3 regions of the Cobetia sp. SIMBA_158 genome follow, and region 1 is predicted to be linked to each of the others. Evidence: predicted binding sites of a transcription regulator. Region 1 holds the regulator's gene; each other region holds the start of a gene.
The links. The regulator LexA, encoded in region 1, represses DNA repair genes until DNA is damaged. The targets are predictions, from matches to a motif close to TACTGTNTANNTANACAGTA.

Region 1 (10,821 bases):
CAAACAGGATGACGCCCCCGACGGCAGGGCGTGCCAGCAGTTCACGTTCGTCGCGGGCGAGGGTCAGCCCCGCAACATCGACCATTACGGAGCCCAGTGGCTGTGTCATGTCATCCTTCCTGTCCATGGCCTGCGGCAGTGATGTCCCGTGAAGAGAGGAATCACGACCGCCAGGACTTCATGTCTTTTACGGGGCTCGGCAGCCTGGAAGAAACGTGATGAATCAGGCTGCCAGCGCGAGGAAAGGCGCAATTCTAGCCGACTGAACCCCTATCGAACAGTCGCGGCCAGCTGCGCCCTGGCAAGGGGCTGTCACGCAGATTCCGGTGACAGCTCATGGAGGGTATCAGACTCGGACACCAGCGCCTTCAGGCATGCAGCAGCACCGGAGTGCCGGACACAGCCTCGGCAAAGAGTCGCAGCAGGTCGTCATCACGCAAGCGAATGCAGCCGTGGGACGCCGCTACCCCCATGGGCTCCGTGCTGGGCGTGCCATGAAAATAGATGTAGCGGCGCAGGCTATCGACCCGCTCGCCGCGGGCATTGCGACCACGATTGACGCCGGGCTCGCGGCCGCTGAGCCACAGAATGCGCGTCAGGATCCAATCACGCTCAGGATGCTCCGCGGCAAGCTCGGGCGTGAACACCTCGCCCGTGAAGCGCCGTCCGCGATAGACGGCGCCACGCGGATTGCCCGCCCCGATGGCGGCACGAATCACATGCCAGCCGGTTGGCGTGCAACCGCTGCCGTCGAGCTCGCCGATACCGTTGAGGCCGCTGGAGATCGCGCAGGCATGCACCAGCGCATCAGGGCTGGCCGCGGGGGGCGGCGCATCACGACTGCCACTCGGCGCATCACTACGTATCTCAAGGCTCTGCCGCGAGAGATCCACCGCTACCCAGCAGGCCATCAGCTGGCCGCCTGGGTGACCGCCTCACCATCTCCGAGCGAGGCCGGCAGCGGCGCTGCCATCGCCGCGACCACCACCGGCCGCATGTGCTGGATCAGCTCGCGCACCGTGGTGTGATGGCCGTACTCGGCCTCCTCGATATCACGCAGCGCATCCAGGCCCGAGAAGGTGAAGATCACGCTGCCGAGCATGAAGTGCAGGCGCCAGAAGCGCTCGTTGTCCGGCAGATCAGGCGTCGCCAGCTTCAGAAGCTCGGCGAAGCGGCTGAAGACCGTGCCGTAATGCTCGCGAATATAGCGCCGCATGTGGCCCTGACCCTGGGTATAGGCAAGCCCGAGCAGGCGCATGAAGGTACGCAGGCTGTTGCGCTCGGCCGGCACCTCCAGCACGGTACGCGCCATCACCTCCAGCAGGACCTCCAGCGGCACCTGGCGCCCGGCGTATTGCTGCTCGACGCTGTCGAGTGCCGCGTGGAAACGCTCACTGAACGGATCGAGATAGCGCGCAAAGACCGCCTGGATCAGCGATTTCTTGGAGCCGAAGTGGTAGTTCACCGCCGCCAGATTGACCTTGGCCTTGCTGGTGATGTTGCGCAGTGAGGTCTCGGCGAAGCCGCGCTCGGCGAACAGCACCTCGGCAGTATCGAGGATGCGGGTAACGGTATCGGTCTGGGCCATGGGCGGAACCCTTGTCAGGTAGAAAAGGACTGGAGTCGTAGGTCACGGCGCAAGCCCCGCGCGGCGACTCTCTCATGAGGTGGTGCAGGTTCACCGCAAGGCGCGTTCGATCATGGTACCCGTGAGCACTACCATCGGCGAACATTCGTTTGAAACACTTTGATTCTAGCGCGCCATGCCATGACTGACAATTCTCTCGCGTTTCAAACGCCAGAGGTTTAGCCAAGCCTGATATTCCCTCAGCGCTGACCATCCCGATTCAAGGACTCGTCATGCTCGGAAACTGACCACCCCGCCAGAGCCAGGCCGGGTTCATCTCCAGACATTCACCTCCAGACATTCACCTCCAGACATTCCCTTAAAGAAAGAATGTCTCGGATATCGACAGGAAAAGTCGCCAGACAGCGATATCCCGGCGACTACCTGCCCTTTGAGGCCACCACGCAAGCCACAATGCCTTGCATGACCGCCATGACTGGATACAATGACAGTTGTATGGATGCACACCCCGTGCCGTCAGCTCAAGATGCCGCCCAGGCCAAAGGCAATGCCATGACCCAGCCGCTTACTCCGCGCCAGCAGGATGTCTTCGACTTCATCATCAAGACCATCAAGTCCTCTGGCTACCCGCCGACGCGGGCCGAAATCGCCCAGGCGCTGGGCTTCCGCTCGCCGAATGCCGCCGAGGAGCATCTGCGTGCCCTCAAGCGCAAGGGCGCCATCGAGATGGTGCCGGGCACCTCACGTGGCATTCGCGTGCCGTCGCTGGCTGACGTCGACGACAGCGCCAACGATGGTCTGCCGGTGATCGGGGAAGTGGCCGCCGGCAGTCCGATTCTTGCCAGCGAGCATATCGACCGTCACTGCCCGCTACCGAGCGACTACTTCTCGCCGGCTGCCGACTACCTGCTGCGTGTGCGCGGCGTGTCGATGAAGGACGTGGGGATTCTGGAAGGTGACCTGCTGGCCGTGCACCGCACCACCAGCGTGCGTGACGGCCAGATCGTGGTGGCACGTCTGGGGGATGAGGTCACCGTCAAGCGCTTCCGCCGTGACGGGCATTACGTGTGGCTGGAAGCCGAGAACGAGGACTTCTCGCCGATCAAGGTCGACCTGCGCACGGACAGCCTGGAGATCGAGGGTCTCGGGGTGGGCGTCATCCGCGATGGTGGCCTGCACTGAGGCCTTGACCAGCAGCGCTTTGAGCAACGAGCTTTGCCCAGCAGTACCTTTCTCGCAGAGCTCTGAGCAACAGAAAAGCCGCACGCATTGCACAAAAAAACCCGCCTCGAGGCGGGTTTTTTTGTGCGCGAAGCGCGAGCGATGGATCAGTGCACGATGCCTTCTGACTGCTCGTCCTCGTCTTCTTCGCCATCCCAAAGGCGAGTCCGGGTGATGGCGTGGTCGATCATCTCACGCGCGACCTCGAAACGATTGTCACGCAGCAGATCAGCGGCCTCGTCCGAAATGCGAATGCTGAGCAGCGGCTCACCTTCGCTTTCCGCGGCGCGCAGAATCACTTCACCATCTTCCATTTGCACAATTTCAAGTACGGCGGGATCGGACACGTCATTCCTCCTGCACGGCATCTCGCGAGATACCGGCGTCGTTGTAATCGTCAGCGCGACGGCTGGCAAGCCCGGCACCGCGTTGCCATCAGCGACGCAGAAAAAAGTACGACCACAGCCAGAGCCATGGTCGTACCGGAGAATGCAGGGCTTGCCACAATGCGATCAGTCTAGCACCCGTGAAGGCGAAACGTCACCCGATTGCCATGCGCCAGTCATCACCAGCGTGCAGCACCAGATCAACGCCTTGACCTACCACTCGACACTCGACTCACGCAGCTGCGGCAGCAGCGCCTTGAATGCCGTGATGGCGGCGCTGAGACGCTCGGCCAGCGAGGCGCTCGAGGCTGCCGCGATGATCAGACCATCACCACGCGAACGCGATTCCTCGCGGCGCGCGACGCCGCCCTCTTCATGCAGGCGGGTCACATCCGCGACCAGCTCAGACAACCAGCTGTCGGGGCGCTCCAGCAGGCTGCGCAGCTGCTCGACCTCGGCGATGGGCGTCGGCGGCGACGCCAGGCGCTCGCGCCAGCTACCCTCTGGCCAGCGCGCCGTCACGGCACACTCTTCCAACAATGACGCCAGCGCCAACTCCAGCAGGGCGAGCGCGCCCTCTTCACCGGCCATGCGACGCGCCACGGCATGCTCATCGTCGCCAGAGGCTGCTGACTGGGCCAGCAGCAACTCGGACTGATACAGCAGCTGATTGGTACGGGCACGCTGGCTCATCAGCTCTTGGCTCCCTTGCGCTTGTCCTCGACGACCCAGCGGCCGTTGTCGTAGGTCGCCTTCCAACCGGTCGCCTTGCCTTCCTCATCGGTCATGACGTATTGAGCCTTGACCTTGCGCGAGAAGCGAATCTGCGCCGGACGTCCGTCCGGATCCTGATCCGGGGCTTCGAGAATGAAGTGATACTTCTCCGGCAGCTCGTCGGCATGCGCCTTGAGCTCCTTGACCAGCGGCGGACGCGTCTCGCGATTCTTGGGGAACTGACTGGCCGCCAGGAACAGGCCACTGGCGCCATCGCGCAGCACGTAGTGGTCCTCGACCTTGACGCAGGCAAGCTCCGGCATCGGAATCGGGTCCATCTTCGGCGGCGCCACTTCACCGGACTTGAGCAGCTTGCGGGTGTTCTTGCAATTCTCGTTGGTGCAGCCGAAGTACTTGCCGAAACGCCCGGTCTTGAGCTGCATGTCGGAGCCGCACTTGTCGCACTCGATCACCGGGCCATCGTAGCCCTTGATGCGGAACTGACCTTCCTCGACCTCGTGACCGACACAGTCCGGGCTATTGCCGCAGACGTGCAGCTTGCGCTGCTCGTCGATCAGGTAGCTGTCCATCGCGGTGGCGCAGATCGGGCAGCGACGCTTGGCGCGCAGCGCATCCGTCTCGGCATCTTCACCGGCATCGGCCGCCACGGCTTCATCGCCCGGCAGCAGATCGATGGTGGTCTTGCAGCGCTCCTTGGGCGGCAGGTTGTAGCCGGAACAGCCCAGGAAGACTCCGGTCGAGGCGGTACGAATCTGCATCTCACGCCCACAGGTCGGGCAGGCGATGTCCGTCGGCACCGGCTGGTTGGGACGCATGCCCTCTTCGGACTGGGCGTGGTCCAGCTCGGCCTTGAACTCGGCGTAGAAGGTGTCCAGCAGCTCGCGCCAGTTGCGCCCGCCGTTGGCCACCTCATCGAGATAGTCTTCCATGCGCGCCGTGAAGCCGAAATCCATCAGGTCCTTGAAGGACTCGCTGAGGCGATCGGTGACGATATCGCCCAGTTTCTCGGCATAGAAGCGACGGTTTTCCAGCGCCACGTAGCCACGGTCCTGGATGGTGGAGATGATGGCGGCATAGGTGGACGGACGACCGATACCGCGCTTTTCCAGCTCCTTGACCAGGCTGGCCTCGGTGTAACGCGCCGTGGGCTTGGTGAAGTGCTGCAGCGGCTGCAGCTCGACCAGGTCCAGCTTCTCGCCGATGGCGAGGTCCGGCAGCGACTGGTCCTCTTCCTTCTTGCCCATCGGCTTCATGACACGCGTGTAACCGTCGAACTTGAGCACACGGCCCTTGGCACGCAGCTCGTAGCCATCCACTTCAATGGTCAGCGTGGAGGACAGGTATTCGGCCGGCAGCATCTGACAGGCCACGAACTGACGCCAGATCAGCTCATACAGGCGCTCGGCGTCACGCTCCATGCCGGCGAGATCGGTGGCGCGGCGCGACACTTCGGAAGGACGAATCGCTTCGTGCGCTTCCTGGGCGCCTTCCTTGCTGGAGTAGACGTTGGCCGCTTCCGGCAGGTAGTTGCTGCCGTATTCTTCACTGATGAAGTCGCGCGCCGTGGCCACCGCGTCCGCCGACAGATTGGTCGAGTCGGTACGCATGTAGGTGATGTAACCCGCCTCGTAGAGACGCTGGGCCATCATCATGGTCTTCTTGACCGAGAAGCCGAGACGACCACTGGCCGCCTGCTGCAGGGTCGAGGTGATGAACGGTGCGTTCGGCTTGGAGCGCGTCGGCTTGTCTTCACGATTGGTGATCGCGAGCTTGGCCGTGCGCAGCGCCGCGATGCGGTCCATCGTCTCCTTCTCGCTGGTCGGACGGAAGGCCTTGCCATCCTGACGCGCCAGCTCGAAACGGATCGCTTCACCACTGGCGGCGGCCAGCTCAGCGTGGACATCCCAGAACTCTTCGGGGATGAAGGCGCGGATCTCGCGCTCGCGCTCGACGATCAGACGCACGGCAACCGACTGCACACGACCGGCGGACAGGCCACGAGCGACCTTGGCCCACAGCAGCGGCGAGACCATGAAGCCGACGACGCGATCCAGATAGCGGCGTGCCTGCTGGGCATGCACGCGGTCCATCTTCAGTTCGCCCGGCTCATCGAAGGCCGCCGTGATCGCCTTCTTGGTGATCTCGTTGAACACCACGCGCTTGTAACGCGAATCGTCGCCACCGATGGTCTCGCGCAGGTGCCAGGCAATCGCCTCACCTTCGCGGTCCAGATCCGTCGCGAGATAGATGGTATCGGCTTTCTCGGCCAGGCGCGTCAGCTCGGAAACGACCTTTTCCTTGCCGGGCAGGATCTCGTAATGCGCCTCCCAGCCATTCTCCGGGTCGACCCCCATGCGGCGGATCAACTGGGTCTTGGCTTTCTGCGCCTTGTGAGCCGCCTTGACCTCGGGCGACATCTTGCGAGTCTCCGCCGCCTGACGGGCACGTTCCTTGGGGTCGGTGGCCTGCTTGCCGCTACCGCTGGTCGGCAGGTCGCGGATGTGCCCGACACTCGACTTCACCACGAAGTCGTTGCCGAGATACTTGTTGATGGTCTTGGCCTTGGCGGGCGACTCGACGATCACCAGTGACTTGCCCATGGTTGCTCGCATCTCCTGGCCGGCGCTGATTGCGCCGGCGAATGACTCGTCGCGCTGGGTTTTGTCCCAGCCGAAAAATGCGCCTACCCTACCCCAGCATTTCAGCGCTGACCAGCAATGTTGAGACTGACGCCTCGTCAGGGTGGCTCGACAGGGCGCCTCTGCGACAGCCTCGAGACATGCCATGCCACCCGCCATGTCAGCGTGCGGCTTGCGCCGAATGACATCGACAGCCGTCAGGCATGTGGTCGTGGGCAATCCGGCATTCGAGCCGAGTTTGAGCATAGGTCATCAGCGCATGGCAGCGGTCAACGGGCCCGATACACGGGGCCGGTACAGGGTCTGCGCTGGGCCGATGCGCGGAAATTTCGCTCAGCAGGGTATTGCCACTATATAGGTAGCACTGGAATGGCTGTCAGTGAAAGCCAGCCAGCGGACATTGGCGTGACGGGGCGGTCACCACGACACTGCCGCAGAGAACATGCGACGCCTGGCCGTCAGGCCTCGAAATGACGGGCCGCGCCCGCATGGCGCAGCGCGGCATACCCTGACGCCCCAGCCCATGTCCGCGTACCCGCGACAACGTATTCGCAACAATCGCTCGGCATACTTCACGTCACCCCTTGCAGTCCCGATCGTGATCACGAGAATGGACAACGACAGCCGACGATACTCGACAGGCTCCCTTTCAGCCTTCAATGTAGTAAAATGACAACAACCTGGTTTGCGTTTTCAGCCAGTCCATCACGCCAGTGTTCAAGGAGTATGCTTTCATGCCGCACGCGTTCAACGGCCCGATCCGCCGCACCAAGATTGTCGCCACTCTCGGCCCTGCCAGTGACAAGCCGGGTGTGCTCGACGCGATGATTCGTGCCGGAGTCGATGTGGTACGCCTCAACTTCTCCCACGGTAGCCCCGAAGATCACCGCATGCGCGCCGAGGCCGTACGTCAGGCCGCCGCCGCCCAGGGCCGCAGCGTCGCCGTACTGGGCGACCTGCAGGGTCCGAAGATCCGCATCGCGCGCTTCAAGGATACCGCCGTCAAGCTGAGCGAAGGCCAGCCGTTCATCCTCGATATCGGCCTGGGCCGTGATGAAGGTACCGTCGAGCGTGTCGGCTGCGACTACCAGGAACTGGCCGATGACGTGGTCGCGGGCGACGTGCTGCTGCTCGACGATGGCCGTGTAGTGCTTGAGGTCAATGAACTCAAGGGCAACGAAATCCACACCACCGTCAAGGTCGGCGGCAAGCTGTCCAACAACAAGGGCATCAACAAGCAAGGCGGCGGCCTGTCTGCCGAAGCCCTGACCGACAAGGACAAGGCTGACCTGAAGACCGCCATCGATATCGGCGTCGACTATCTGGCCGTGTCCTTCCCGCGCAGCGGCGCCGACATGCAGCTGGCACGTGAACTGCTGGGCGAGGAAGGTCGTGACATCGGCCTGATCGCCAAGGTCGAGCGCGCCGAAGCCGTGGCCGACGACGCCGTGCTGGATGGCATCATCCTCGCCAGTGAAGGCGTGATGGTGGCGCGTGGCGATCTGGGCGTCGAGATTGGCGATGCTCAGCTGATCGGCGTGCAGAAGCGCATGATCCGCCGCGCACGCAGCCTCAACCGTGTGGTCATCACGGCCACCCAGATGATGGAATCCATGATCAGCGCGCCGCTGCCGACCCGCGCCGAAGTCTTCGACGTCGCCAATGCCGTGCTCGACGGCACCGACGCCGTGATGCTGTCGGCCGAGACCGCCGCCGGCGACTTCCCGGTCGAGACCATCGAGACCATGGATCGCGTCTGCCTGGGCGCCGAACGTGAGCGTGCCGCGCAGGAATCCCAGCACCGCATCCACGAAGGCTTCAGCAAGACCGACGAGACCATCGCGCTGTCCGCGATGTATGCCGCCAACCACCTGACCGGTGTCGTGGCCATCGTGTGCATGACGGAATCCGGCTATACCCCGCTGATCGCCTCGCGCATCCGCTCCGGTCTGCCCATCGTCGGCCTGGCGCAGGACCAGAAGACCCAGCGTCGCATGGCCCTCTATCGTGGCGTGGTGTCACTGCCCTTCGATTCCAGCGAATTGCCGGCGGCGGAAATCAATCGTCGCGCCATCGCGGAGCTGGAAGCCCGTGGCATCGCGACTCGCGGTGACCTGGTGATCCTGACCCGTGGCGACCAGATGAACGCACATGGCGGCACCAACACCATGAAGATCGTCACTGTCGGCAGCACCATCGACTGATCGGCCTCGCTGGCCTCCCGCCCCGGGCCTTTCGAGGCGGGAGGCCAGCGACATTGCCCCATCCTCAGGAGGTCAGGGAATGAGCGAACAACGACCCAAGCGCCAGGCACGGCGCACCCTGCCAGCACGCAAGCGCATTGCGCTGGTGGCGCACGATGGCAAGAAGGATGAAATGCTGGCGTGGGCCAATCGCTGGCGCGATGAGCTGTCCCGCCACCAGCTGCTGGGCACGGGCACCACAGCCCGCCGCATCAGCAAGGAGCTGGGCCTCGAGGTCGAGAGCCTGCTGAGCGGCCCGCTGGGCGGTGATCAGCAGATCGGCGCGCGCATCGCCGAAGGCAATCTGGACCTGCTGGTCTTCCTGTGGGACCCGTTCGCGCCGATGCCGCATGATCCTGACGTCAAGGCGCTGCTGCGCCTGGCGGCATTGTGGAACGTGCCGGTCGCCAGCAATGCGGCCAGCGCGGACTTCCTCTTCCACTCGAAGTTGATCTCCGAGGAAGTCGAAGTGGCCGTGCCGGACGCCAACGACTGGGTCAGCACCCGCGCCTGAATGACGCTGGCTGTCGCTCCATGAAAACGCCGCCTGCTCGCAAGAGAGGCGGCGTTTTCATGGCCAGATGTTGTAATCAAACTACCTTTTGCGCAGACGGGCAGTATTGCCTGCGCGGCATCTGACGAAATTTCTGCCTTCCTGCCTCCTTCCCAGCTCTTCCTCTCTCCACTTTCCCGCTATCCCGCTATCCCGCTATCCCGCTATCCCGCTATCCCGCTATCCCGCTATCCCGCTATCCCGCTATACGGCGACGGTATGCGAGAGACGCAGCTCAATCCATGACAGCAGCTCACGACATCTGCTCAAGAAGTCAGCTCAAGCTGACTGGCGATCACCGCACCACGCGCCGCCATGCAGTAAAGTCCGATGTGATGACTGTCTGCCTGGGGATGCGTCGCCGTATCGGGGAGCCCCAGCTGCGCGACCACTTCGGCCGGCAGATCGTAGGTGGCACAGGCGGGCTCCAGCACCACGATGTCACGCACCTTGCCCAGCAGGCCGTGATTGCGCGCCGACAGCAACGTCAATACCAGGTCCATCACGCAGATATCGGTACAGATGCCTACCACGACCAGGGTTTCCAGCCCTTCGTCGCTCACCCACTCCTGCAGCGCATTGACCTGGGTATGGGGATCAATCGCGCCGACATAGCCATTGATGCAGTCCTTGCGCACCAGCGTGGCCTGCGGCTCCTCTTCCAGCCAGGCAAGTTCCGCCACCAGCTCATCCTCGCCGCTGCCCTGCTCACAATGGGCGGGATAAGGCGGCTCCGGCTTGCCCGGCGCATGAGAATCAATGAAGGCCAGCAAGGGGCGATTGCGCTCACTGAAGGTCCGCGCCAGAGCATCACTGAGGGCAATCATCCTGCTGACCTGGGCGCTGGGCGCCTGAGGCGCCAGCGCACCGCCTGCGACCTGACAGAAGCCGTTGATCTCATCGACGATGATCAGCCCGGCCGTCGGCAGCGAAACCGGCACCACGGCCGGCCGCACCGGCAGGCGGGCATCAAGCTCGCCGGGGGTCTTCCACTCGGCGGGAGTGGCAGGAATGCGTTGCACCACGCAGGACGCCGCGACATCGGATGAAGTCGCGGCGTCCTGCGTCTCTGGTGTAGAGGATGCGGAGGATACGGAGGGTGCGGATGAGCGCTGGTCGGAAGACACCATGCAAAAGGCCTCTGATGACGAATGGCCTTCAGCATAACGGAACTCAGGGCCGAGCGGCGACCCTCACCCGGTGGGCTCGCTGGCACCGGACAGCACGGCGTTACCCTGCCCTTCATCCACCGTGGCATCACAGGAAAAGCACTGGCCGCGCACCCGCGCGTGATCACGCCTCAGTACCGCGAATTGCGCCACACGGCCAGGGTCATCCTCGATGCGCTGCGCGAGGCACACAAGCCCCGGGCGACGCGCCAGTGATGGCGGCGCGATGGCCAGCGTATCGCTGCGACTTTCTGCCATGTCCAGCGCATCCGCCATGTGCAGACACT
Region 2 (10,821 bases), on a different contig from region 1:
TCAGCCAGGGCCATGCCAAGGGCAATCTGGACCTTGGTGAACAGCTGCGTGAGGTCAATGGCGTCAGTGGTTCGCGGCTTGGCAGTCATGGGGTTTCCGCCATCTTCCGCGGCCAGTCCGGTGAGCGCCTGATTCAGGAGGTGGATGGCGCCACGCTCTACCCGGCCTGTCCGGGTGGCATGGATACCACGCTTGGGTATGCCACTACCGGCAGCCAGTCGGATCTCACCCTCTACAAGGGCGCACAGACGGTCAGTCGTGGTCCCAACTTCGCTGCGGGCACCCTTGAGGTCACGCGTCAGACACCTTCACGTGATGACGACGATGGAGTGCACGGCACAGTGGGCGTCGGTTGGCGCAGCAACGATGATGCCACCAGTGAAAATCTGTCACTGACGGCCAAGCAGGGTGACTTCTGGGCGGCAGTGGATCTGGAGCATTCCGAGCGCAACAACTATGAGGACGGCAACGGCGATACCCAGTACGGAGGCTATCGCAGCGACAATGGCAGCCTGCGTGTCGGCGCCTTCGCCACGGAAGATGTCGCCATCGAAGCAGGCGTCGCCGTGGTGCGCATCGATGATGCGCTGTACCCCACGATGGATGCACCGCGCAGTGACATGGACCGCCAGTTCCTCAAGTTGACCGTCGACAACGTCGGGCCTTTCTCGCATACCGAGACACAGATCAACCATGCTCGTGTCGTGCACGACATGGACAACGTCACGCTGCGTGACTTTGATGATTCCAGCTCGAGCATGGACATGAGCTCGGACATGGACATGGACATGGACATGGACATGAGCGACATGGCCATGTTCTCCAGCGCGACCACCGAGACCTGGTATGCCAGCACCCAGGGTGATATCCCGCTGACCGTCGGTGGGCATGACGCGACACTGACACTGGGTGCCGATGCCGAACGGCTCGAGAGCAATACCCACTCCCAGATGGGCATGTCACTGGATAGCCTGTCGGATAGCCAGACCTGGCCAGATGTCGTGCGGACGCGCGGTGGGGTATTCGCGGAACTGGATACCGCGCTCGATGCCGACAATCGATTGGTGACGGGTGCGCGCTATGACGTCTCCATCAGTGATGCGCGAGATGCCGATGAGGTGGTGGGCAGCAATGCCTCGGCCATCTCCGCCTGGCGTACCCAGTACGGCGATGATGTAGAAGCCAAGCAGCGTGACGGGGAGTTCAGTGCGCTGGCGCGTCTGGAGCATCGCTTCAACGATGACCTCAAGGGCTACGCTGCGCTCAGTCGCAGTGTGCGCTTCCCGACGGCCAGCGAGCGCTATTACAACTATCAGTCCGACTCCGACGGGTGGCTGGGCAACCCCGAGCTTGACCCCGAGATCCATCAGCAGCTGGAGCTGGGGCTGTCGGGCCAGCAGGGGGCCTGGCATTACTCGGCGGACACCTACTACAACCGCGTGCATGACTGGATCGAGCTGACGGAAGGGGATTCACTGACCACCTACGACAACGTCGAAGCCGAGATCTATGGGGTGGAGCTGGAAGCCAGTTGGCAGCAGCATGGCTGGCGGCATTCCGCTGGCGTTGCCGCCACGCACGGCACCAACCTGACAGACAGCACTCCGCTGTCACAGGTTGCCCCCTTCAATGGCTATCTCGCCACGCGTTATGACGCGGATCGCTGGTGGGCGGGAGCAAGGTTTGACGCGGCAGCACGCCAATCGCGTATTTCCGACAGCGAAGACGCGACGGCAGGCTTCGGCATCGTCGGCCTGGAGGGCGGCTATCGTGCCACCGACGCCATCGAGCTGAGCGCCGGCATTTCCAACCTGTTCGACAAGGCTTACGCCTACCACGTCAATCGCTTCTACGACGATCCGTTGCAGGGCGATGTACAGGTCAATGAGCCGGGACGTATCTTCTGGACGCACGCCAGCTGGAGCTTCTGAGACCTGTACCCTCTCAATAGTGAGCGCTGGTCGCCGCGATTCACTAGCGCGCGAGAAGCCCGCCATCGGTCATGTCACCGGTGGCGGGCTTCTTGTGTTACGAGCGGGCTCGAGTGCTTTCAGCGCTCGCAACTCATCTCTCGAGCCTTCAGGCGCGGCCGATGTGCTCGCGCAGGTGCTCACGATAGGCCTGGGTGTAGGCGGCGATATCCGGGTTCTTGATCACATCAGTGGCCAGGTAGGTCGGCAGGGCTGTCATGCCGAGGAATTCCATCGCCTTGTGCACCGGGAAGTAGACGCCATCGATGCCCTTGCCCTCGAAGAAGTTGCCTTCTTCATCAAAGGCCTCAAGTGGCGCATTCCAGGTCAGTGACAGCATGTACTGGCGACCCTGCATCAAGCCGCCAGTGCCGTAGCCCTGGGTCGGGCTGGTGCGATGACGACCATCGCTGGCATACAGAGAGCCGTGGCCCTCAGTCAGGATGTCATCGAGATACTTCTTCACGGTCCACGGCAGACCCATCCACCAACCTGGGGTCTGATAGATGATCAGATCCGCCCACAGCTGCTTCTCGATTTCCGCCTTGGCCTCGAAGCCTCCCTCGATGACGGTTTCACGCACCTCATGACCCAGCTCGGCCAGCTCACCGCGCGCCAGTTCATGCAGCGTCGCGTTCAGCTCGCCATTGGAATGGGCAAAGGCCTTGCCGCCGTTGATCAGTAGAATCTTCATGCCGGGTACTCCACAACTGTTGGCTTTTCAGCAATGGCGCACAGCATGAGTGTTCGCAAGTCATTGATAAAGCGGCACTGGCGTAAAACACCTTTGCTGTGGGTGCAACAATCCAGGCGGATTGCGAGCGATATCTATGCATTCACTCCCTTCATGCCCTCTGCGGTGTAACGCTCCCCGATGATGGGTATCTGAGCTGTGGCTTCTTCCAGTAGACGTTGCTCTTCAGGGGTGAGGATAAATGTCGTGGCAGCGGCATTCTCCATGAGATAGCGCTGCTGCTTGGTGCCGGGAATCGGTACGATGTCAGTTCCTTTCGATAGCAGCCAAGCCAGCGATAATTGCGCGGCAGTACAACCCTTTTGATTTGCCATATCGGCAATCACCTCGGCCATCCGGCGGTTGGTTGCCATTGCCTCATCGGAGAAGCGGGGTAGGCCTGAACGGAAATCACCTTCACCGAAGGCATCATTGTGTTGAAAGCGTCCGGTGAGATACCCACGACCAAGTGGCGAGTAGGGAACAAAGCCGATGCCCAGCTCACGACATGTCGGCAAGATGCTTTGCTCGACATCCCGCGTCCATAGTGAGTATTCGGTCTGCACTGCCGTGATCGGGTGTACTGCATGAGCACGGCGCAGTGTTTCCGCATTTACCTCACAGAGTCCGATATGGCCGATCTTGCCTGCCTTCACCAACTCTGCCAACGCAGTGATGGTTTCCTCAATCGGTTGATTGGCATCGACACGATGCACGTAATAAAGATCGATCTGTTCGATACCAAGGCGCTTCAAGGACGCATCGCAGGCAGTACGTATGTACTCGGCGCTGTTATCCAGGCGACGTGCATATTCGCCCGGGTTGCGCACGATGCCGAACTTGGTGGCAATGCGTATCTGTGCTCGATGTTTGGCCAGAACATCCTTGAGTAACGCTTCGTTGTGATGTGGCCCGTAGCAGTCGGCGGTATCCAGGAAGTTGATGCCAAGCTCGATAGCCTGATCAAGAACGCGCAATGACTCAGTGTCATCGCGGGGCCCATAGAATTCGCTCATTCCCATGCAGCCGAGGCCGATGGCGGATACTGACAGGCCATTACCGAGGATTCGATGTTCCATTCGATGTCTCCTTGAGCGTTGGAGTGACAGCGTGCCACTATCCTGGAATGAAAAAAATTGACGAGTTGGATAAGTCGTTTTCCAGAAACGGAAGGCAAGGTTCACGCGGCTGGGTCTGGGATGACACGCGGGTGTTTCTCGCTGTCGCTCGGCTAGGGACTTTGAGTGCTGCTTCACGCGAGCTGAAATTGGGCATAGCGACGTTGTCGCGCCGCATCGAGCGACTTGAACAGGCGCTGGGGATACCGCTGTTCGTGCGTCAGCAAACGGGCTATCAGCTCACGGAGGAGGGGGAGGATCTGCTTGATAAGGCCGAAGGGCTGGAATCAGCGGCCTTGGCTTTTGCTTCGGAGGTCACTACCCAAGCGCAGATCAGCGGGAAGGTACGCTTGGCAACAGCAGAAAATCTAGCTACGGAATTGATCCTGCCGGCATTGCCAGCCTTTTATCAGCGTTATCCTGAGCTATCGATTGAATTGATGACCGATAGTACGACCGTCAATCTTCATCGCCGGGATGCCGATCTTGCACTGCGCATGCTCAAGCCGGAGCGCGGAAACGTGACACTGAGGCGGTTGGGCGTCCTTGGCTACGGGCTCTACAGCAGCGCTGAGTATGCAAGTCAGAGAATCGAGGAGATCAGACCTCTCTCAGCGTCAGGAGTCATGGATTCATGGGCATCTCAATCGTTTTTCCGCGATAGCTTCATCACCTGGAGTGATCATTACTCACACCTACCTGCCTCACAGTGGATCGAGACTGCGCTACAGGGACGAGAACCGGCATTGAGAACGACGTCTCTGAGGTCTCAGGTCGTCGCTGCGCAAGCAGGACTTGGTATCGCGTTATTGCCGCATTTCATTGGCCGTGAGGCTGATTTATGTTGCCTGTCAGCCGTGACGGCAATCGATCAAGACATTTATCTGGTCATGCAGACAGACTTGGCGCATTCACGTCGTGTCCGTGCTGTCGCTGATTTTCTGGTGGAGCTGGTCAAGGACAATGCGACGCGACTGAGTGGCGAGTATTGGCACTAACGCAACCGCTTCAATTCCTTCCAGTTAGTGGTGTAGCGGGCGCTGCGGTGGGCGCAGCGCAGTTGCCAGGCGGCGTCGGGGCGTGCGACGCCCAGGCGCACGGTGCCGCGGCCCATCTTCTGATTCATGGCGTCCAAGGTCGCCATCAGCTGCTGACTGCGTTCACGCCTGGCGATATCCGCTTCGTCGTCGAGTAATGAGAGTTGCTCGCGTGGCTGGTCGATGAGATCGAGCAGCATCACGCCAGCCTTCATGAAGCGATAACCGCGCAGGTAGATATGCTCCAGCGCCTGTTGCGCGGCGGCGAGTATCTCGCGGCTGTCATTGGTGGGGGCGGGCAGCTCGACGATGGTGCTGGGTGAGTATTGCGGCAGGTCGGGTCGGTGGCGATTGCTCTTGAGGAAGACCAGCACGGCGCGTGTCAGGCTGCCTTGGTGGCGCAGTTTCTCGGCGCCGCGTTGGGCATGTTGGCAGATGGCGTCCCTGAGTTCATTCAAGTCACCGGTCATGCGCCCGAAGGAGCGCGAGGTCATGATGCGCTGGCGAGCGTCATCGGCATCATTCATCTCGAAGCAGGGCGTGCCTTGCAGTTCGCGCGCGGTGCGTTCCAGTACCACGGAATACCGCTGGCCGATGGCGCGCGGGTCGGCGCAGCGCAGGTCCCAGGCAGTGTGCAGGCCTTGCAGTGCCAGGCGTTCGACCAGTCGTCGGCCCACGCCCCAGACATCGCCAAGTGGCGTGTCGGCCAGCAGGCGCTGGGTGCCGACTTCATCGGGTTCCAGCACGCAGACACCGCCGAATTCCGGACGCTTCTTGGCAGCGCGATTGGCCAGCTTGGCCAGCGTTCGAGTTGGTGCGACCCCGACACACACGGGAATGCCGGTGAACTTGCGGACATTGCGGTGCAGGGTGCGGCTCAATGTCAGCATCGAGTTGCGATCAAAGCCATCGAAACGCACGAACATCTCATCGATGGAGTAGGGCTCGACCCCGGCGGAATATTCCTCCAGCACCTCACGCACGCGCGCCGACATGTCGCCATACAGCTCGTAGTTGGAGGAGAGCAGGTGGATGCGCCCCTCACGGACGAGTGGCTGTAGCTGGAAGGCGGGGGTGCCCATCTCCACGCCCAGCGCCTTGAGTTCGTTGGAACGCGCGATCACGCAGCCGTCATTGTTGGACATCACGCCGACAGGGCGGCCCTCCAGACGCGGGTCGAACACTCGCTCGCAGCTGGCGTAGAAGTTGTTGCAGTCGACCAGTCCGATCATCGGCGTATTCATACCGCGTATTCGTGGATGACGGAACGCACCACCCCCCAGACCTGGCATTCGAGGTCGAAGATCGCGACCGGCGGATACAGGGCATTGCCGGAGCTCAGATAGGGGCGCTGACCGATCAGCTCATAACGCTTGACCACCACCTCACCCTCGACCAGTGCCACCACGATATGCCCGGGACGGGCATCGATGGAGCGGTCTACCACCAGGGTGTCGTCCTCATAGATGCCGAAGCCTTCCATGCTGTCACCCGCCACCGTCATGAAGAAGGTCGCTGCCGGACGCTTGATCAGCCGCTCGTTGAGGTCCAGCGTGCGCCCCGCGTAATCCTCGGCCGGCGAGGGGAAGCCGGAAATGCCAGCGCGCCCCGTGATGTGAGGGTGCGGCAGCGCACAGGGCTCCGGTGCTGGATGAGGGCGAGCCAGCGAGGCGTGGGACGGTTGAGCGGCAGATACGGTCATGGGTGAGGTCTCCTTTCGATACTGTATTTATATACAGTATCGGCGCTGAGAAGCCCTCAGGCAACCGGTAATCCCTGCGAGTGCTGCACATTCACGAGACGCAGATCAGATGAGGTGCACCTGTGTTCAATGGTGGACGGCAGGTAAAGCTGCTAGCGGGGAAAATTTCCCGGTAGGCCTCGCGTTTGCGTTTGCCTGATATCCGCCTTACCTTCGTTATCCCTTATATAACAATATTAGAGGTGGAAAATGCGGCTTCAGATGTTGGCGGTGGGTTTGGCATGCGGTATGTGCAGTGCCGGTGCGCAAGCGGCGGACTATCAGGATGTGCAGGATGCCGTCGAGCAACAGCGAGCGCCTCTGCTGGAGACGCTGGAAACACTAGTCAACGTGGATTCGGGAACGGGCTACCGTGAAGGCTTGAATGACGTTGAGGCAATGCTGACTCAGCATCTCGAAGCGCTTGGCGCACAGGTGGAAACGCACCCTGCCAAGACCTATGGCGGCAATACGATTGTCGGTCGCCTGCAGGGAGATGGCAGTCGCAAGATCATGTTGATGATTCACTACGACACCGTCTTCGATGAAGGCGTCGCCACGGAGCGTGCCTTCCGTATCGAGGATGGGCGTGCCTATGGCCCGGGCGTGGGCGATGCCAAGGGTGGCGCAGCCGTTATTCTGCACAGTCTCGAGGCGCTGAAGACGCTCGGGTTTGATGACTATGGCCAGGTGACGGTTGTCTTCAATCCTGATGAGGAGAAGGGCTCGCCGGGCTCGCATGACCTGATTCATGAGCTATCGGCAGATCAGGATGCCGTGCTGGTATTCGAGCCTACCTTCGCTGACCCGGGAGTCGATGCCGTCACCGTCGTCACCAAGGGCATCAACTACGCGTTTCTCGAGGTGAAGGGCCGTGCCTCCCATGCCGGTGGCGCACCAGAGGAAGGACGCAACGCCATCATGGAGCTGTCTCATCAGCTGCTGCAGTTGAATGAGCTTGATGATGCGGACAAGGAGACGACGCTCAACTGGACGATCGTCGAGGGCGGCGTCAAGCGCAACGTGATTCCGGAGCATGCCAGGGCGGAAGGTGATATGCGCTACTTCGATAGCAGCGAGTATCAGCGTGTCCTGGAAGAAGCGCAGGCCATCACGAAGAACCAGTTGATCGATGATACCGAAGTGGAGTTTCACCTAGAGAAGGGGCGTCCGCCGCTGCCTGACAATCCGCAGAGTCAGCAGCTGGCCGAGCAGGCCCAGAAGATCTATCAGGAGTTGGGGCAGACACTGCAAGCGGTCGAGATCGGTGGCGGCACCGATGCGGCCTACGCCTATCATGCAGATTCCGATAAACCGGCAGTGCTCGAATCCCTGGGTCTCGTCGGCGGCGGCTACCACAGTGATCAGGAGTTCGTGCTGGTCGATAGCGTCGTGCCACGCCTTTACCTGACGACGCGCATGATCATGCAGTTGTCCGAGGATCAGCCGCAGGAGTGAAGCCGGGATTGTAGCGGTAAATGATATGCTGTCATGACAGCAAACCCGATAAAAAAGCCCGGCCTCCAGGAGGCCGGGCTTTTTTGGGTCTTTCCCAATGCTGTTCTGTCTATCAGCCCGCCGGGCTCAGGATGCGGATATCGCCATCGGCGATCCAGTCACCGGCGTTGTCGCGGAAGCGCTGCATGTGTTCGGTCTCACGGTGGGCCTGCAGCGCATCGTGGGATTCCCAGGCTTCCACCACGGTGATGGTGTCGGGGCGTGGGTCGTTGTCCTTGTCGGCGGCGCGTTCGGAGTCCAGGCACGGGTGGTAGGCGTGGCAGCCATCTTCCTCGCGCACGGTGGGCGCGACGGCGCAGAGTTCATTGAAGACATCCTGAACGTGGCCTTCCTTGGCGGTAACGGTGGCGATTACCCAGATCATCTTGGCTCCTTGTGACGGTGCTGACCGCCGATGTTGTCGGAATTCTCGTGATGAGATGTCCTGACTATGTGGAGCCGTTTCTGGCCACTGCAAGGGGCAGGGGCTGTCTGCCGGCATGACCCCGCGTGATGAGCACACGAAAGCGCCGGACAGCAGGGCTGTCCGGCGCAGTTGTCATCAGACGATGATCAGCGGATCAGGACGGGAAGGCGAACTGGGCGCCTTCACGCAGACCGGCGGAAGGCCAGCGCTGGGTGATGGTCTTGCGGCGGGTGTAGAAGCGCACCGCATCCGGGCCGTAGGCGGACAGATCGCCGAACAGCGAGCGCTTCCAGCCGCCGAAGCTGTGATAGGCGACCGGTACCGGCAGCGGCACGTTGATGCCGACCATGCCGACCTGGATGTGATCACTGAAGTAGCGGGCGGCTTCGCCATCGCGGGTGTAGATGCAGGTGCCATTGCCGTATTCGTGATCATTGATCAGCTGCATGGCGGCTTCCATCGAATCGGCGCGCACGACCAGCAGCACCGGGCCGAAGATCTCTTCCTGGTAGCAGGTCATCTCCGGGGTGACGCCATCGATCAGGGTGCCGCCGACGAAGAAGCCGTTCTCGCCGCCTTCGACCTGCGGATTGCGACCATCGACCACCACCGTCGCGCCTTGCTGCTCGGCGCTGTCGATGTAGCCGACCACCTTGTCGCGATGGGCTGCGGTGATCAGCGGGCCGAAATCATTGCCCTTGTCGCTGTAGATGCCGACCTTGAGGCCTTCCATCTGCTGCTTCATCTGCGCGATCAGTTTGTCGGCGGCGTCATCGCCCACGGCCACCGCGACGGACAGTGCCATGCAACGCTCACCGGAAGAGCCGAAGGCGGCGCCATTCAGTGAGTTGGCCACGTATTCCATGTCGGCGTCCGGCATCACGATGGCGTGGTTCTTGGCGCCACCGAGGGCCTGGCAGCGCTTGCCGTTGGCCGCGGCGCGGCTGTAGATGTATTCAGCGATCGGGGTGGAGCCGACGAAGCTGACCGCCTGAATGCGCGGGTCGTCCAGCAGCGTATCGACGGCTTCCTTGTCGCCATTGACGACATTCATGACGCCGGCCGGCAGACCGGCCTCCATCAGCAGCTCAGCGATGAACAGCGTGGAAGTCGGGTCGCGCTCGGAGGGCTTGAGGACGAAGGTGTTGCCGCAGGCGATCGCCATCGGGTACATCCACAGCGGCACCATGGCCGGGAAGTTGAACGGCGTGATGCCGGCAACCACGCCCAGCGGCTGGAATTCGCTCCAGGAGTCGATGCCCGGGCCGGTATTGCGGCTGTGCTCGCCCTTGAGCAGTTCCGGGGCGCTGCAGGCATATTCGACATTCTCGATGCCGCGCTGCAATTCGCCCAGCGCATCGTGACAGATCTTGCCGTGCTCCTGACCGATCAGGCGGGCGATCTCGTCGGCGTGTTCTTCCAGCAGCTGCTTGAAGCGGAACATCACTCGGGCGCGCTTGATCGGCGGCGTGTTGCGCCATTCCGGGAAGGCGGCCTCGGCGGCCGCGATGGCTTCCTCGACCGTCGCCTTGCTGGCCAGGCGCACCTGACCGCCGACTTCGCCGGTGGAGGGATTGAAGATGTCCTGGGTACGGCCTTCGCTGTGATCGATGTTGCCGTTGATGAGGTGTCCGAGCGTCTTCATTGGGTGGGCTCCCTGAGATGACTTGTGAAATGAATGGCGATGAATGAAGTAGTGTTGATCGTCAGTTCTGAATGTTGAGCGTCAGTCTTGAACGTCGATCGCCAGCCTTGAGCGTCGACCGTCAGCCTTGAGCGTCGACCGTCAGCCTTGAGCGGCAACCGTCAGTCCTGGGCGGCGAAGGCATCGCCGAGGGCATTGATCAGGCGGTCCAGCTCGTCGTGTTCGGTGATGAACGGCAGGCCCAGCTGGATGGTGTCGCCGCCGTAACGCACATAGAAACCGGCCTTCCAGCAGTGCATGGCAATCTCATACGGGCGCCGCGCCGGCTCGCCGGGATAGGCCTCGACCTGCAGGGCACCGGCCAGGCCGTAGTTGCGGATGTCGCTGATGTAGCGCGTGCCCTTGAGCTCGTGCAGCTTCTTCTCGAATACCGGACTCAGCTCGCGGACACGGGAGATGAGCTGGTCGTTCTCGAGCACGTCGAGGGCTGCCAGCGCCGCGGCACACGCCACCGGGTGACCGGAGTAGGTGTAGCCGTGGGGAATCTCCATCATGTAGTCGGGGCCGCCGTTGTCCATGAAGGTCTGGTAGATGTCGCCCTTGACGACCACGGCGCCCATCGGCACCGCGCCATTGGTGATCTGCTTGGCGAC
Region 3 (10,821 bases), on a different contig from region 1:
CAGAAACTTCCAGGCGAACTGGATGGCTTCGCGCTTGAAGTAGTCGCCGAAGCTGAAGTTGCCCAGCATCTCGAAGAAGGTGTGGTGACGGGCGGTATAGCCGACGTTGTCCAGATCATTGTGCTTGCCACCGGCGCGCACGCAGCGCTGCGCGGAGGTCGCACGGCTGTAGCCACGCGGATCACGGCCCAGGAAGACATCCTTGAAGGGCACCATGCCGGCGTTGGTGAACAGCAGGGTCGGGTCGTTGTTCGGCACCAGGGAGCTGGTGGGAACGATGGTATGGCCCTGCTTCTCGAAATAGGTCAGGAAGGCGTTTCTGATTTCTGCGCTTTTCATAGAGGTTCCGTAGCGATGTGCGTAAAGACGCTCCGGGGGTCTTCTGCATGACTTCCGCATGGTTTCTGCATGTTCATCCATGTGGGTATGCATGGAGGTGCAATGAAAAGCATGAAAGAAGGCGCCTGCCCCGTGCCGTCGCAAGACGACCTAGTATAACGCCTGTTCGCGCAAGCTAAAGGGGGGGAAATGTCTTGAAGCGCCGGTTTGCGCGTAATGAGAGCCAAACAGTCGCCCGCCAGCTAGCCTTCTTCGCCCTCATCACTCCAGGCGGACTCCATGGCATAGCGCAGCTGCTCATAGTCGAAGCCACGCTGGAGCAGAAAGCGTTCGCGCCGTGCGCGCTCCTTGTGCCCCTCGCCGGGGCCGGAGAAGCGCCTGGCCAGCGTCTCGCGCGCCAGTTCGAAGAAATCCACCGCCTCGACATGACCGAAGGCATCCGGCGTCGGGTCACTGGCGGCACGCATCACGGCATTGAGCGTCTCGCTATCGATACCACGCTGGCGCAGCTCCTGCTGGATACGCCTCGGCCCCTGCCCGCGCAGCACTCGCGTCCGCAGGAAACTGGCGGCAAAGCGCTCATCGGATTGCAGGCCCTCCTCGGCCATGCGCTCCAGCACCTCCTCGATCAGCAGCTCGACCTCATCGCGACTCAGGGCCGCCTGTGCGCCCTCCTCGCCCGCGGCTTGCCGCTGTGCCAACTCGTCATCGCTGACCGCCCGCAGGTAGTCACGCTCCTTGAGATAGTCGTGCAGCTCGCGGCGGCTATGTTCGCGGCGCGCCAGACGCGCGATGGCATCATTGCGCGCACGCCGTTGCGGCGTCATCGCGCCTGAGTCGAGCGGTTGATACTCAGGCCCACCCATTTCAGTGCTGTCATCGTGCATGGTCATGCTCCCCGGGGTTGAGCAGAAGGACATCGATGGACGTGAACGCAAGGCGCCCGCCTCCGAGTCATCGGGGCGGGCGCCTTGGGATCATCTCACCGGGTCGGAAACGACACGGCGCGATGACGCCAGCCTGGCGGCTGGCGCTCTTGCTCTTTCTTCTGGACGAACCTCAATCGAGATCGATATCCAGGTCGTCTTCACTCTCGGCGGCCGCGGTCTCTTTCGGCTCTTCCTTGGCTTCCGGTGCTGCCAGCAACTGGGCACGGATCTGGGTTTCAATCTCCTCCATGATGGCGGGATTGTCTTCCAGGTACTGGGCGGAATTGGCCTTGCCCTGACCGATCTTGCTGCCCTGATAGCTGTACCAGGCGCCGGACTTGCCGACCAGACCACACTGCACGCCCAGGTCGATCACCTCACCGGCGTGATAGATGCCCTTGCCGTAGAGAATCTGGAACTCGGCCTGACGGAACGGCGGTGCGACCTTGTTCTTGACGACCTTGACGCGGGTCTCGTTACCGGTGACTTCATCACCGGACTTCACGGAGCCGGTACGACGGATATCCAGACGCACACTGGAGTAGAACTTCAGTGCGTTACCGCCAGTCGTGGTTTCGGGGCTGCCGAACATCACGCCGATCTTCATGCGGATCTGGTTGATGAACACCACCATGCAGTTGGCGTTCTTGATGTGACCGGTCACCTTGCGCAGTGCCTGGGACATCAGACGCGCCTGCAGTCCGACGTGTGAGTCGCCCATCTCGCCTTCGATCTCGGCACGCGGCGTCAGTGCTGCCACGGAGTCGACGATGATGACGTCAACGCCGCCGGAGCGTACCAGCATGTCGACGATCTCGAGCGCCTGCTCACCGGTGTCCGGCTGGGAGACCAGCATCTCGTCCAGATTGACGCCCAGCTTCTCGGCGTAGGACGGATCCAGTGCGTGCTCGGCATCGATGAAGGCACAGACCTTGCCCTGCTTCTGCGCCTGGGCGATGACCGAGAGGGTCAGTGTCGTCTTGCCCGAGGATTCCGGGCCATAGATCTCGACCACGCGCCCGAAGGGCAGGCCGCCGATGCCGAGTGCGATATCCAGCCCCAGAGAACCGGTGGAAACCGACGGGATGGCCACACGCGGGGCATCGCCCATGCGCATGACGGCGCCCTTGCCGAACTGGCGCTCGATCTGGGACAGCGCCGCGTTCAGCGCCTTGGTACGATTGTCGTCCTTTGCCATGTGGCCTCCTGTCGAACGGCGGAGCCACACGGGCTGCCACCTGGAATAGAGAATTCTGTCACTGAGAGCTGAGCAGACACCGTCAGACTAGCGGCTGAGGTGTCGTGGCAAAACCCTGTATACATGGACAGTATAATGCCGCAAGTTGCGTCACTCTGCCAGTCCGGTGATGCGCTTTTTCAGGCAGCACCCTCAACGCGGGGCTTGCATCGGGCTCATGCGTCTTCGGTGCCGATCTGCAAGGCCTCCACGCGCTCGATCAAGCCCTGCAATGCCTCCCGCACCGCGGCGTCGCGCACGGCCTGCCGGTCGCCGGGAAAGTGACAGCAGCGTGCCTGCTGGCGCGCCTCGCTCCCCCACGCCAGCCATACGGTGCCGACGGGCTTCTCGTCACTTCCCCCGCCGGGGCCGGCCACACCGCTGATCGCCACCCCCAGCTCAGCGCCACTTTCGCGACAGGCGCCCCTTACCATCTCGCAGACAACTGCCTCGGAGACGGCACCGAATGTTTCAAGCGATGCCTCACTGACCCCCAGCAGGCGCTGCTTGGTGGCATTGGAATAGGTCACGTAGCCCGCATCGAAATAGCTGGAGCTGCCGGCAATCGCCGTGATCGCGGCACTCACCCCGCCCCCGGTGCACGACTCGGCGGTGGTGACACGCACGCCGCGCGCGACCGCCAGCGCCTGCAGCTGCTCAGCCAGGGCATTCGCGCACGCAGCCTCGGGGGTCGTACCAGTCAATTGGCTCACGAACTTTCTCCTTGTGGAGGTCATCGGGTGAAAAGGGCAGCGAGCAGGAGACATCACAGGCATTGGAGCCGGCCGCGCCAGTCCGTAGAATATCGCGCATCCCGCATGCCGTGCTCTCGCATGTGTGCTTTTTCCCATTGCAGTGCAGTCAAGGAAGTCCATGGCCATGGCCAAGAACAGCGCGCCCCAGATGACGCCGATGATGACGCAGTACATGAAGATCAAACGCGAGCACCCCGGCGTGCTGCTGTTCTATCGCATGGGCGACTTCTATGAACTGTTTCATGAGGACGCCAAGCGCGCAGCACAACTGCTCGATATCACGTTGACGGCGCGCGGCAGCTCCGGTGGCTCACCGATTCCCATGGCAGGGGTGCCCTATCACAGCGCCGAAGGCTATCTGGCACGCCTGGTCAAGATGGGCGAATCGGTGGCCATCTGCGAGCAGATCGGTGACCCGGCGACCAGCAAGGGGCCTGTCGAGCGCAAGGTGGTACGTATCGTCACCCCGGGAACGCTGCATGATGAGGCGCTGCTGGATGCCAGCCGCGACAACCTGCTGGTGGCGCTGCACCGTGATGGCGAGACCTGGGGCCTGGCCGCTCTCGAGCTCTCCTCCGGTCGCTTCAGCGTGCTCGAGGTCAATGGTGATGACGAGCTGCTGGCCGAGATCCAGCGTCTGTCGCCTGCCGAAGTCATGGTCGGCGAAAGCCGTACCCTCCCCGCCAGCCTGGCCTCGCGCCCGGGCCTGACCCGCCAGAGCGATTGGCACTTCGATCACGAGACTGCCTTGCGCCTGCTGTGCGATCAGTTCGGCGTCCAGGACCTCAACGGCTTCGGCTGCAGCCACCTGACGCGCGCCGTCACGGCAGCCGGTGCTCTGCTCGACTACGCTCGCGACACCCAGCGTACCGGCCTGCCCCACGTGACCGCGCTGGCCGTCGAGAGCCGCGATGACTCGGTGGTGATCGATGCCGCCAGCCGTCGCAACCTCGAGATCGACACCAACCTGGGCGGCACCAGCGACAACACGCTGGCCAGCGTGCTGGACGTCACCGCGACCGCGATGGGCTCACGCCTGCTCAAGCGCTGGCTCAACCGCCCGCTGCGCGATCAGCTCCAGATCGGCCAGCGTCAGGCGGCGGTGCAACGTCTGCTGGATGGCGACTACCCCTTCGAGCTGCAAGGCCTGCTCAAGCGCATCGGCGATGTGGAGCGCATCCTCGCCCGTGTCGCGCTGCGCAGCGCACGCCCCCGTGACATGGCACGCCTGCGCGATGGCCTCAATACCCTGCCCGAGCTGCGCGCCGTGCTCGCCAGCGTCGAGAAAGGCAGCGCCATCGATGACCTGCGCGATGCCATCCGCCTGTTCCCGGCACTTTCCGCAATGCTCAGCGAGGCGCTGGTCGAGAATCCGCCGGTGGTGCTGCGCGATGGTGGCGTGATCGCCGATGGCTACGACGATGAGCTGGACGAGTATCGCGGCCTGTCCGAGAACGCCGGCCAGTATCTGGTCGCACTCGAGACCCGCGAGCGCGAGCGCACCGGCCTGAGCAACCTCAAGGTCGGCTACAACCGCGTGCATGGCTACTTCATCGAGCTGCCGCGCTCGCAATCGGCCGAGGCCCCGCCGGAATACATCCGTCGCCAGACCCTCAAGAATGCCGAGCGCTTCATCATACCCGAGCTCAAGGAGTTCGAGGACAAGGCGCTGTCCGCCAAGTCCAAGTCACTGACGCGCGAGAAACTGCTGTATGAGCACCTGCTGGATGACCTGAATACCGAACTGGATGGCCTGCAACAGACGGCCCGCGCACTGGCGTCACTGGATGTGCTGACCGCCTTCGCCGATCGCGCCGCCGCACTCGATTTCGTGCGCCCAGAACTCAGCGAGACCCCGGGCATCGATATCGAAGGCGGACGCCATCCGGTGGTCGAGCATGTCAGCGATCATCCCTTCGTTCCCAACGATGTGCGCTTCGATGATGCGCGGCGCATGCTGGTGATCACCGGCCCCAACATGGGCGGTAAATCCACCTACATGCGCCAGACGGCACTGATCGCTCTGCTCGCGCATACCGGCAGCTTCGTGCCGGCGTCGCGCGCCTGCATCGGCCCGCTGGACCGCATCTTCACGCGCATCGGCTCATCGGATGACCTGGCCGGCGGACGCTCGACCTTCATGGTCGAGATGACCGAGACCGCCAGCATCCTGCACAACGCCACTGACGAGAGCCTGGTGTTGATGGATGAAATCGGCCGTGGCACCTCGACCTTCGATGGTCTGTCACTGGCATGGGCCAGCGCCGAGCATCTGGCGCGCACGCGTGCTTTCACCCTGTTCGCGACCCATTACTTCGAGATGACGGCGCTGCCCGAGCATGCCGATGCCGTCGCCAACGTGCACCTGACGGCCGCTGAGCACGGCGATGGCATCGTCTTCATGCACCGCGTCGAGGAAGGCCCTGCCAGCCAGAGCTATGGCCTGCAGGTGGCCCAGCTGGCTGGGGTGCCGCAGAGCGTCATTCTGCGCGCGCGCGAGAAGCTGACCAGCCTGGAGCAGCAGGAAGTCGATCGTCCGCAGGTGGCACGCGAGGATGCGCTGGGCCAACCGGTACCGCAGCAGAATGACCTGTTCTCGGCACCGCCGCATCCGGTCGTCGAGGCCCTCAATGGCCTAGACCCGGATGATCTGAGCCCCAAGCGAGCGCTGGAGCTGATCTACGAATGGCACCGTCAGCGCTGAGCGCCGTCACACCGAGCCAGCGTTGGCGCGCCTGGCTCGAGAATGAGTGGCAAGGCCCGAGAATGAGCGGCAAGGCTCGACAGCAACCTTCGGGCATAGCACCATTCCAAAACGATCCGCCCCTGCTGATTGCGGGGGCGGCAGAGCGCCACTAGAATAACGCCTTATAACATCTGCGCCGCTTATAACCTGAAGACCATGATGTCGCCGAGACGACACATGGTGGGCGCCTGGACCACGACCTACGAGAGAGACGCCAATTCGCGTCAGGAGACCTGCATGGCATTCATCGTCACCGAGAACTGCATTCGCTGCAAATACACCGACTGCGTGGAAGTCTGCCCGGTGGATTGCTTCTACGAAGGCCCGAACTTCCTGGTGATCAACCCGGATGAGTGCATTGACTGCGCGCTGTGTGAGCCGGAATGCCCCGCCGAAGCCATCTTCTCCGAAGATGAAGTACCGGAGAACCAGAAGGAATTCATCGAGCTGAATGCCGATCTGGCCGAAGTCTGGCCGAACATCAGCGAGAAGAAGGACGCCATGGAAGACGCCGAGAAGTGGGATGGTGTCGATGGCAAGCTTGAGTATCTGGAGCAGTAAGCCCCTCAAGCAACCCGCATCTCGCGTGGCAAGCGGCTTGCCCGCCCTGACCGGGCAAGCCCGGCTCTCACGACAGAAACGGCAGCGATTCCCCCGGGAGCCGCTGCCGTTTCGGTATCTGATGCCGGAAGCCGGTGCCTCAAGCTCATGCCAGGAACTCATGCCAAGAGCTCAGCACCCTGACATCCGGGCATAAAAAAGGGCGACCCCGTAAGGTCGCCCGCTCCAAGCGTGTCCCTGTCGATCCATCCTGGATCGCACTCCTGAGTGCTGTCCCTGCCCTTCACGACGTCCTGTCATTCGGGGCGCACCGTCACGCGTGGCGGGCATTGCAGCACTGCTCGCGCAGCTGTCCCACCGCAATGCCCGTTAGTGCAGATATTTGCCTGTCCTGCTGTCCTGCCCATGCATTGCCCGGCGTCCTGCCTGTACCGCTCCCTGCCTGTGCAGCTGACAGCCTCACGACATTCCTTGTCCGACCATCCTTGTCGTGGCTTCCTGCCACTTGATGCTGCCGCTGTCTGCCCCATCATTCCTGACGCGGATGATGTCCCGTCATCCGTCACTTCCTGTGAAGGGCAAGCTTCCTGACTGCATATCAGAGCCTGAGGCTCTTCGACACTCCGTGTCGTTATCGTGCTTCCTGCCTGTGTGGCGCTTCCCATCGCCGACGGATCATCCTGATCCTGACACACTCCGGTGTCATGCCCGCTATCCTTGCTTCCCTGGCATCACTCGCCTGACTCCTTCAAGCGAAGATATGCAGCCCTCTGCTACCGACGTCCGTGTCAGGTCCTTTTCCGCCGAGCGTCCTGCTCAGCGAGGCGAAACGTCCTGCCTCGCCATCAAGTCTTTTCTGATCATCCCGTTGGCATCCTGCCGAGACTGCGGTGTCCCGCCGCACCCTCACGTCCATGCAGCCATTCTGGGCAGCATTCGCCGGCGAGGCAACTAGCCAAACCGCTTAACCCGCCATAGCTGAACAGGCCGTCAAAGAAAATATATTCAATAAAATCAAATAGATATTGAAGAACATACGTTCATATCCGCAGGCAACTCGCAGCCAGTGTCTCGATTGTCCTGCGGGATTTGTAAGAGATGGCTTACACTAAATCAGTGCCTGAAAGCGGCCTGTTTCCTGCATCCCCCTCAAACGCACTCAATCATCGCCTGCAATGCACAACGGGGCCGTGCCAGAAGGCACGACCCCGTTGCAAGTTACCTCTGCGATGCTGGGCGTTGAGCCCCTCACATCACAGGCGATTACTGACCCTTGATCTCTTTCAGGCCGTTGTAAGCCACGTCACCCAGCTGCTGCTCGATCACCAGCAGACGGTTGTACTTGGCGACACGGTCAGAGCGGCACAGAGAGCCGGTCTTGATCTGGCCAGCACAGGTACCGACGGCGAGGTCGGCGATGGTAGTATCTTCGGTCTCGCCACTGCGGTGGGAGATGACCGCGGTGAAGCCGGCGGCCTGCGCCATCTTGATCGCATCCAGGGTCTCGGACAGCGAGCCGATCTGGTTGAACTTGATCAGGATGGAGTTGCCGATGCCTTCATCGATACCACGGCTCAGGATGCGCGTGTTGGTGACGAACAGATCGTCGCCGACCAGCTGCACCTTGTCGCCCAGCTCGTCGGTCAGCATCTTCCAGCCTTCCCAGTCGGACTCGTCCATGCCGTCTTCGATGGAGACGATCGGATATTCCGCGGCCAGGCCGGCCAGATAGTCGACGAAACCACGTGCGTCGAAGCTCTTGCCTTCGCCGGACAGGTTGTACTGACCGTCCTTGTAGAACTCGGAAGACGCGCAATCCAGCGCCAGGGTCACATCGGTGCCCAGGGTGTAGCCCGCATCGCTGACGGCCTGCTTGATGACGGCCAGTGCTTCGGAGTTGGACGCCAGGTTCGGTGCAAAGCCACCTTCATCGCCCACGGAGGTGCTCAGCTCGCGACCCTGCAGCACCTTCTTCAGCGCGTGGAAGATCTCGGCGCCGGTGCGCAGTGCTTCACGGAAGGTCGGCGCGCCGACCGGCTGGACCATGAACTCCTGGATGTCGACATTGTTGTCGGCATGCTCACCGCCGTTGATGATGTTCATCATCGGCACCGGCATGGAGTACTGGCCCGGCTGGCCGTAGAGCTCAGCGATATGAGCGTAGAGCTCGATGCCCTTGGCCTGCGCTGCCGCCTTGGCAGCCGCCAGAGAGACGGCAAGAATCGCGTTGGCACCCAGCGATTCCTTGTTCTCGGTACCGTCCAGCGCCAGCATGGCATCGTCCAGCGCGCGCTGGTCGAGTGCATCCATGCCCACGAGGCGCTCGCGGATCGCGCCATTGACGGCTTCGACTGCCTTCAGCACGCCCTTGCCCAGATAACGGCTCTTGTCGCCATCACGCAATTCCAGCGCTTCACGCGAACCGGTGGAGGCACCGGAAGGAGCGCAGGCACTGGCGCGTTGGCCACCTTCCAGCACGACCTCGGCCTGTACGGTCGGGTTACCACGGGAATCGAGCACCTCAAGGGCGCGGATTTCGACGATATTGGCCATCTTGTGTCGTCCTCTACACGGGGGATTGAAACACCACGACGGGCATCTTGCCCATAGTGCAAAAAGGCCGCTCACACAGGGGTGAACGGCCAGTAGTCCTGCTCAACGAATGTCCAGCGGCGCGAAGCCCTTGACCAGCGCATCCAGCGATTGCAGCTGGCGCAGGAAGGGTTCGAGCTGGTCCAGCGGCAAGGCGCAGGGGCCGTCACACTTGGCGTTGTCCGGGTCCGGATGCGCTTCGAGGAACAGACCCGCCAACCCCAATGCGACACCGGAGCGTGCCAGATCGAAGACCTGCTCACGACGGCCGCCAGCGGAATCGGCTCGCCCGCCCGGGCGCTGCAACGAGTGGGTGACATCGAACAATACCGGCAGGCCGCTATCCTTCATCTCGGCCATGCCGAGCATGTCGACCACCAGGTTGTTGTAACCGAAGCTGGAGCCACGCTCGCACAGCAAAATCCGATCATTGCCCGCTTCACCGCACTTGGCGACGATATGGCGCATCTCGTGCGGCGCGAGGAACTGCGGCTTCTTGACGTTGATGACGGCGCCGGTGCGCGCCATGGCCACGACCAGGTCCGTCTGCCGCGCAAGGAAGGCCGGCAGCTGGATGACATCGGCCACTTCCGCCACGGCTGCCGCCTGATGCGGCTCATGCACGTCCGTGATGATCGGCACACCGAAGCGCGACTTGATCTCGGCCAGAATCTCGAGCCCCTTCTCCATCCCGGGACCACGGTAGGAGTGCATGGAGCTGCGATTGGCCTTGTCGAAGCTGGCCTTGAAGACGTACGGCATGCCCAGGCGTGTCGTCACTTCGACATACTGCTCGGCGACTTCCAGCGCCAGCTCCCGCGATTCGAGCACGTTCATGCCACCGAAAAGCGTCATCGGACGATCGTTGGCGACTTGCAGACCCGCAAATTCGATTACGCGTTGTTCGTTGCTCATCTCTGCACCGTCCATCAAATCGTTGTCCATCGGCAGTCTGCCTGATGATGCTCTGGCGAACATCAAGACATGCAACCACCGCGGAGAAGACCTACGGGCGCCACCTGAGGTGGCGCCCGCTCAACACCCTATCACTCGCCGCGAGTACGCGCCGCCTTGTGATTGAGCGCGGCATTCACGAAGCCGGTGAACAGCGGATGGCCATCACGTGGCGTGGAGGTGAATTCCGGGTGGAACTGACATGCCACGAACCATGGGTGATCCGGCAGCTCGACCATCTCGACCAGCGAGTTGTCGACGCTGCGACCGGAGAAGATCAGGCCTGCTTCTTCCAGGGCCGGCACGAACTGGTCGTTGACCTCATAGCGGTGACGGTGACGCTCGACGATCTCATCGCTGCCATAGGCCTGATGCGCCTTGGAGCCGTTGAGCAGGCTGCAGGCCTGGCCGCCGAGACGCATGGTGCCGCCCAGATCAGACGCCGCGTCGCGGGTCTCGATCTTGCCTTCCGGCGTCAGCCACTCGGTGATCAGACCGACCACCGGGTGCTGGGTGTCATGGGTGAACTCGGTGGAGTTGGCATCGCTCCAGCCCGCCACGTTACGCGCGAACTCGATGACGGCAACCTGCATGCCCAGGCAGATGCCCAGATACGGCACCTTGTTCTCACGCGCGAAGCGCGCAGTGGCGATCTTGCCTTCCACGCCACGCTCGCCGAAGCCGCCCGGTACCAGCACCGCGTCCTTG

Region 2: the regulator LexA is predicted to act here: its motif matches at 6,580-6,599, upstream of R2R70_RS12330 (LexA family protein).
Region 3: the regulator LexA is predicted to act here: its motif matches at 2,580-2,599, upstream of recA (recombinase RecA).

What each region holds. Positions count from the first base shown of each region.
Region 1 is NZ_JAWJYL010000001.1:232,598-243,418, reverse strand. Features, by position in the region: gene nagZ (beta-N-acetylhexosaminidase) at 1-109, opposite strand, end outside; gene R2R70_RS01065 (L,D-transpeptidase) at 369-911, opposite strand; gene R2R70_RS01060 (TetR/AcrR family transcriptional regulator) at 911-1,588, opposite strand; gene lexA (transcriptional repressor LexA) at 2,141-2,770, shown strand; gene R2R70_RS01050 (hypothetical protein) at 2,917-3,156, opposite strand; gene R2R70_RS01045 (DUF6586 family protein) at 3,409-3,888, opposite strand; gene topA (type I DNA topoisomerase) at 3,888-6,530, opposite strand; gene pyk (pyruvate kinase) at 7,304-8,773, shown strand; gene R2R70_RS01030 (methylglyoxal synthase) at 8,853-9,326, shown strand; gene R2R70_RS01025 (isochorismatase family protein) at 9,632-10,495, opposite strand; gene R2R70_RS01020 (prephenate dehydratase domain-containing protein) at 10,559-10,821, opposite strand, start outside.
Region 2 is NZ_JAWJYL010000007.1:129,059-139,879, forward strand. Features, by position in the region: gene R2R70_RS12305 (TonB-dependent receptor domain-containing protein) at 1-1,931, shown strand, start outside; gene R2R70_RS12310 (NAD(P)H-dependent oxidoreductase) at 2,080-2,664, opposite strand; gene R2R70_RS12315 (aldo/keto reductase) at 2,799-3,782, opposite strand; gene R2R70_RS12320 (LysR family transcriptional regulator) at 3,830-4,819, shown strand; gene R2R70_RS12325 (Y-family DNA polymerase) at 4,816-6,090, opposite strand; gene R2R70_RS12330 (LexA family protein) at 6,099-6,560, opposite strand; gene R2R70_RS12335 (glutamate carboxypeptidase) at 6,822-8,057, shown strand; gene R2R70_RS12340 (putative quinol monooxygenase) at 8,170-8,481, opposite strand; gene R2R70_RS12345 (CoA-acylating methylmalonate-semialdehyde dehydrogenase) at 8,678-10,168, opposite strand; gene R2R70_RS12350 (aspartate aminotransferase family protein) at 10,330-10,821, opposite strand, start outside.
Region 3 is NZ_JAWJYL010000009.1:136,260-147,080, reverse strand. Features, by position in the region: gene alaS (alanine--tRNA ligase) at 1-339, opposite strand, end outside; gene R2R70_RS14245 (regulatory protein RecX) at 582-1,226, opposite strand; gene recA (recombinase RecA) at 1,399-2,466, opposite strand; gene R2R70_RS14235 (CinA family protein) at 2,682-3,218, opposite strand; gene mutS (DNA mismatch repair protein MutS) at 3,385-5,964, shown strand; gene fdxA (ferredoxin FdxA) at 6,244-6,567, shown strand; gene eno (phosphopyruvate hydratase) at 7,831-9,120, opposite strand; gene kdsA (3-deoxy-8-phosphooctulonate synthase) at 9,223-10,074, opposite strand; gene R2R70_RS14210 (CTP synthase) at 10,206-10,821, opposite strand, start outside.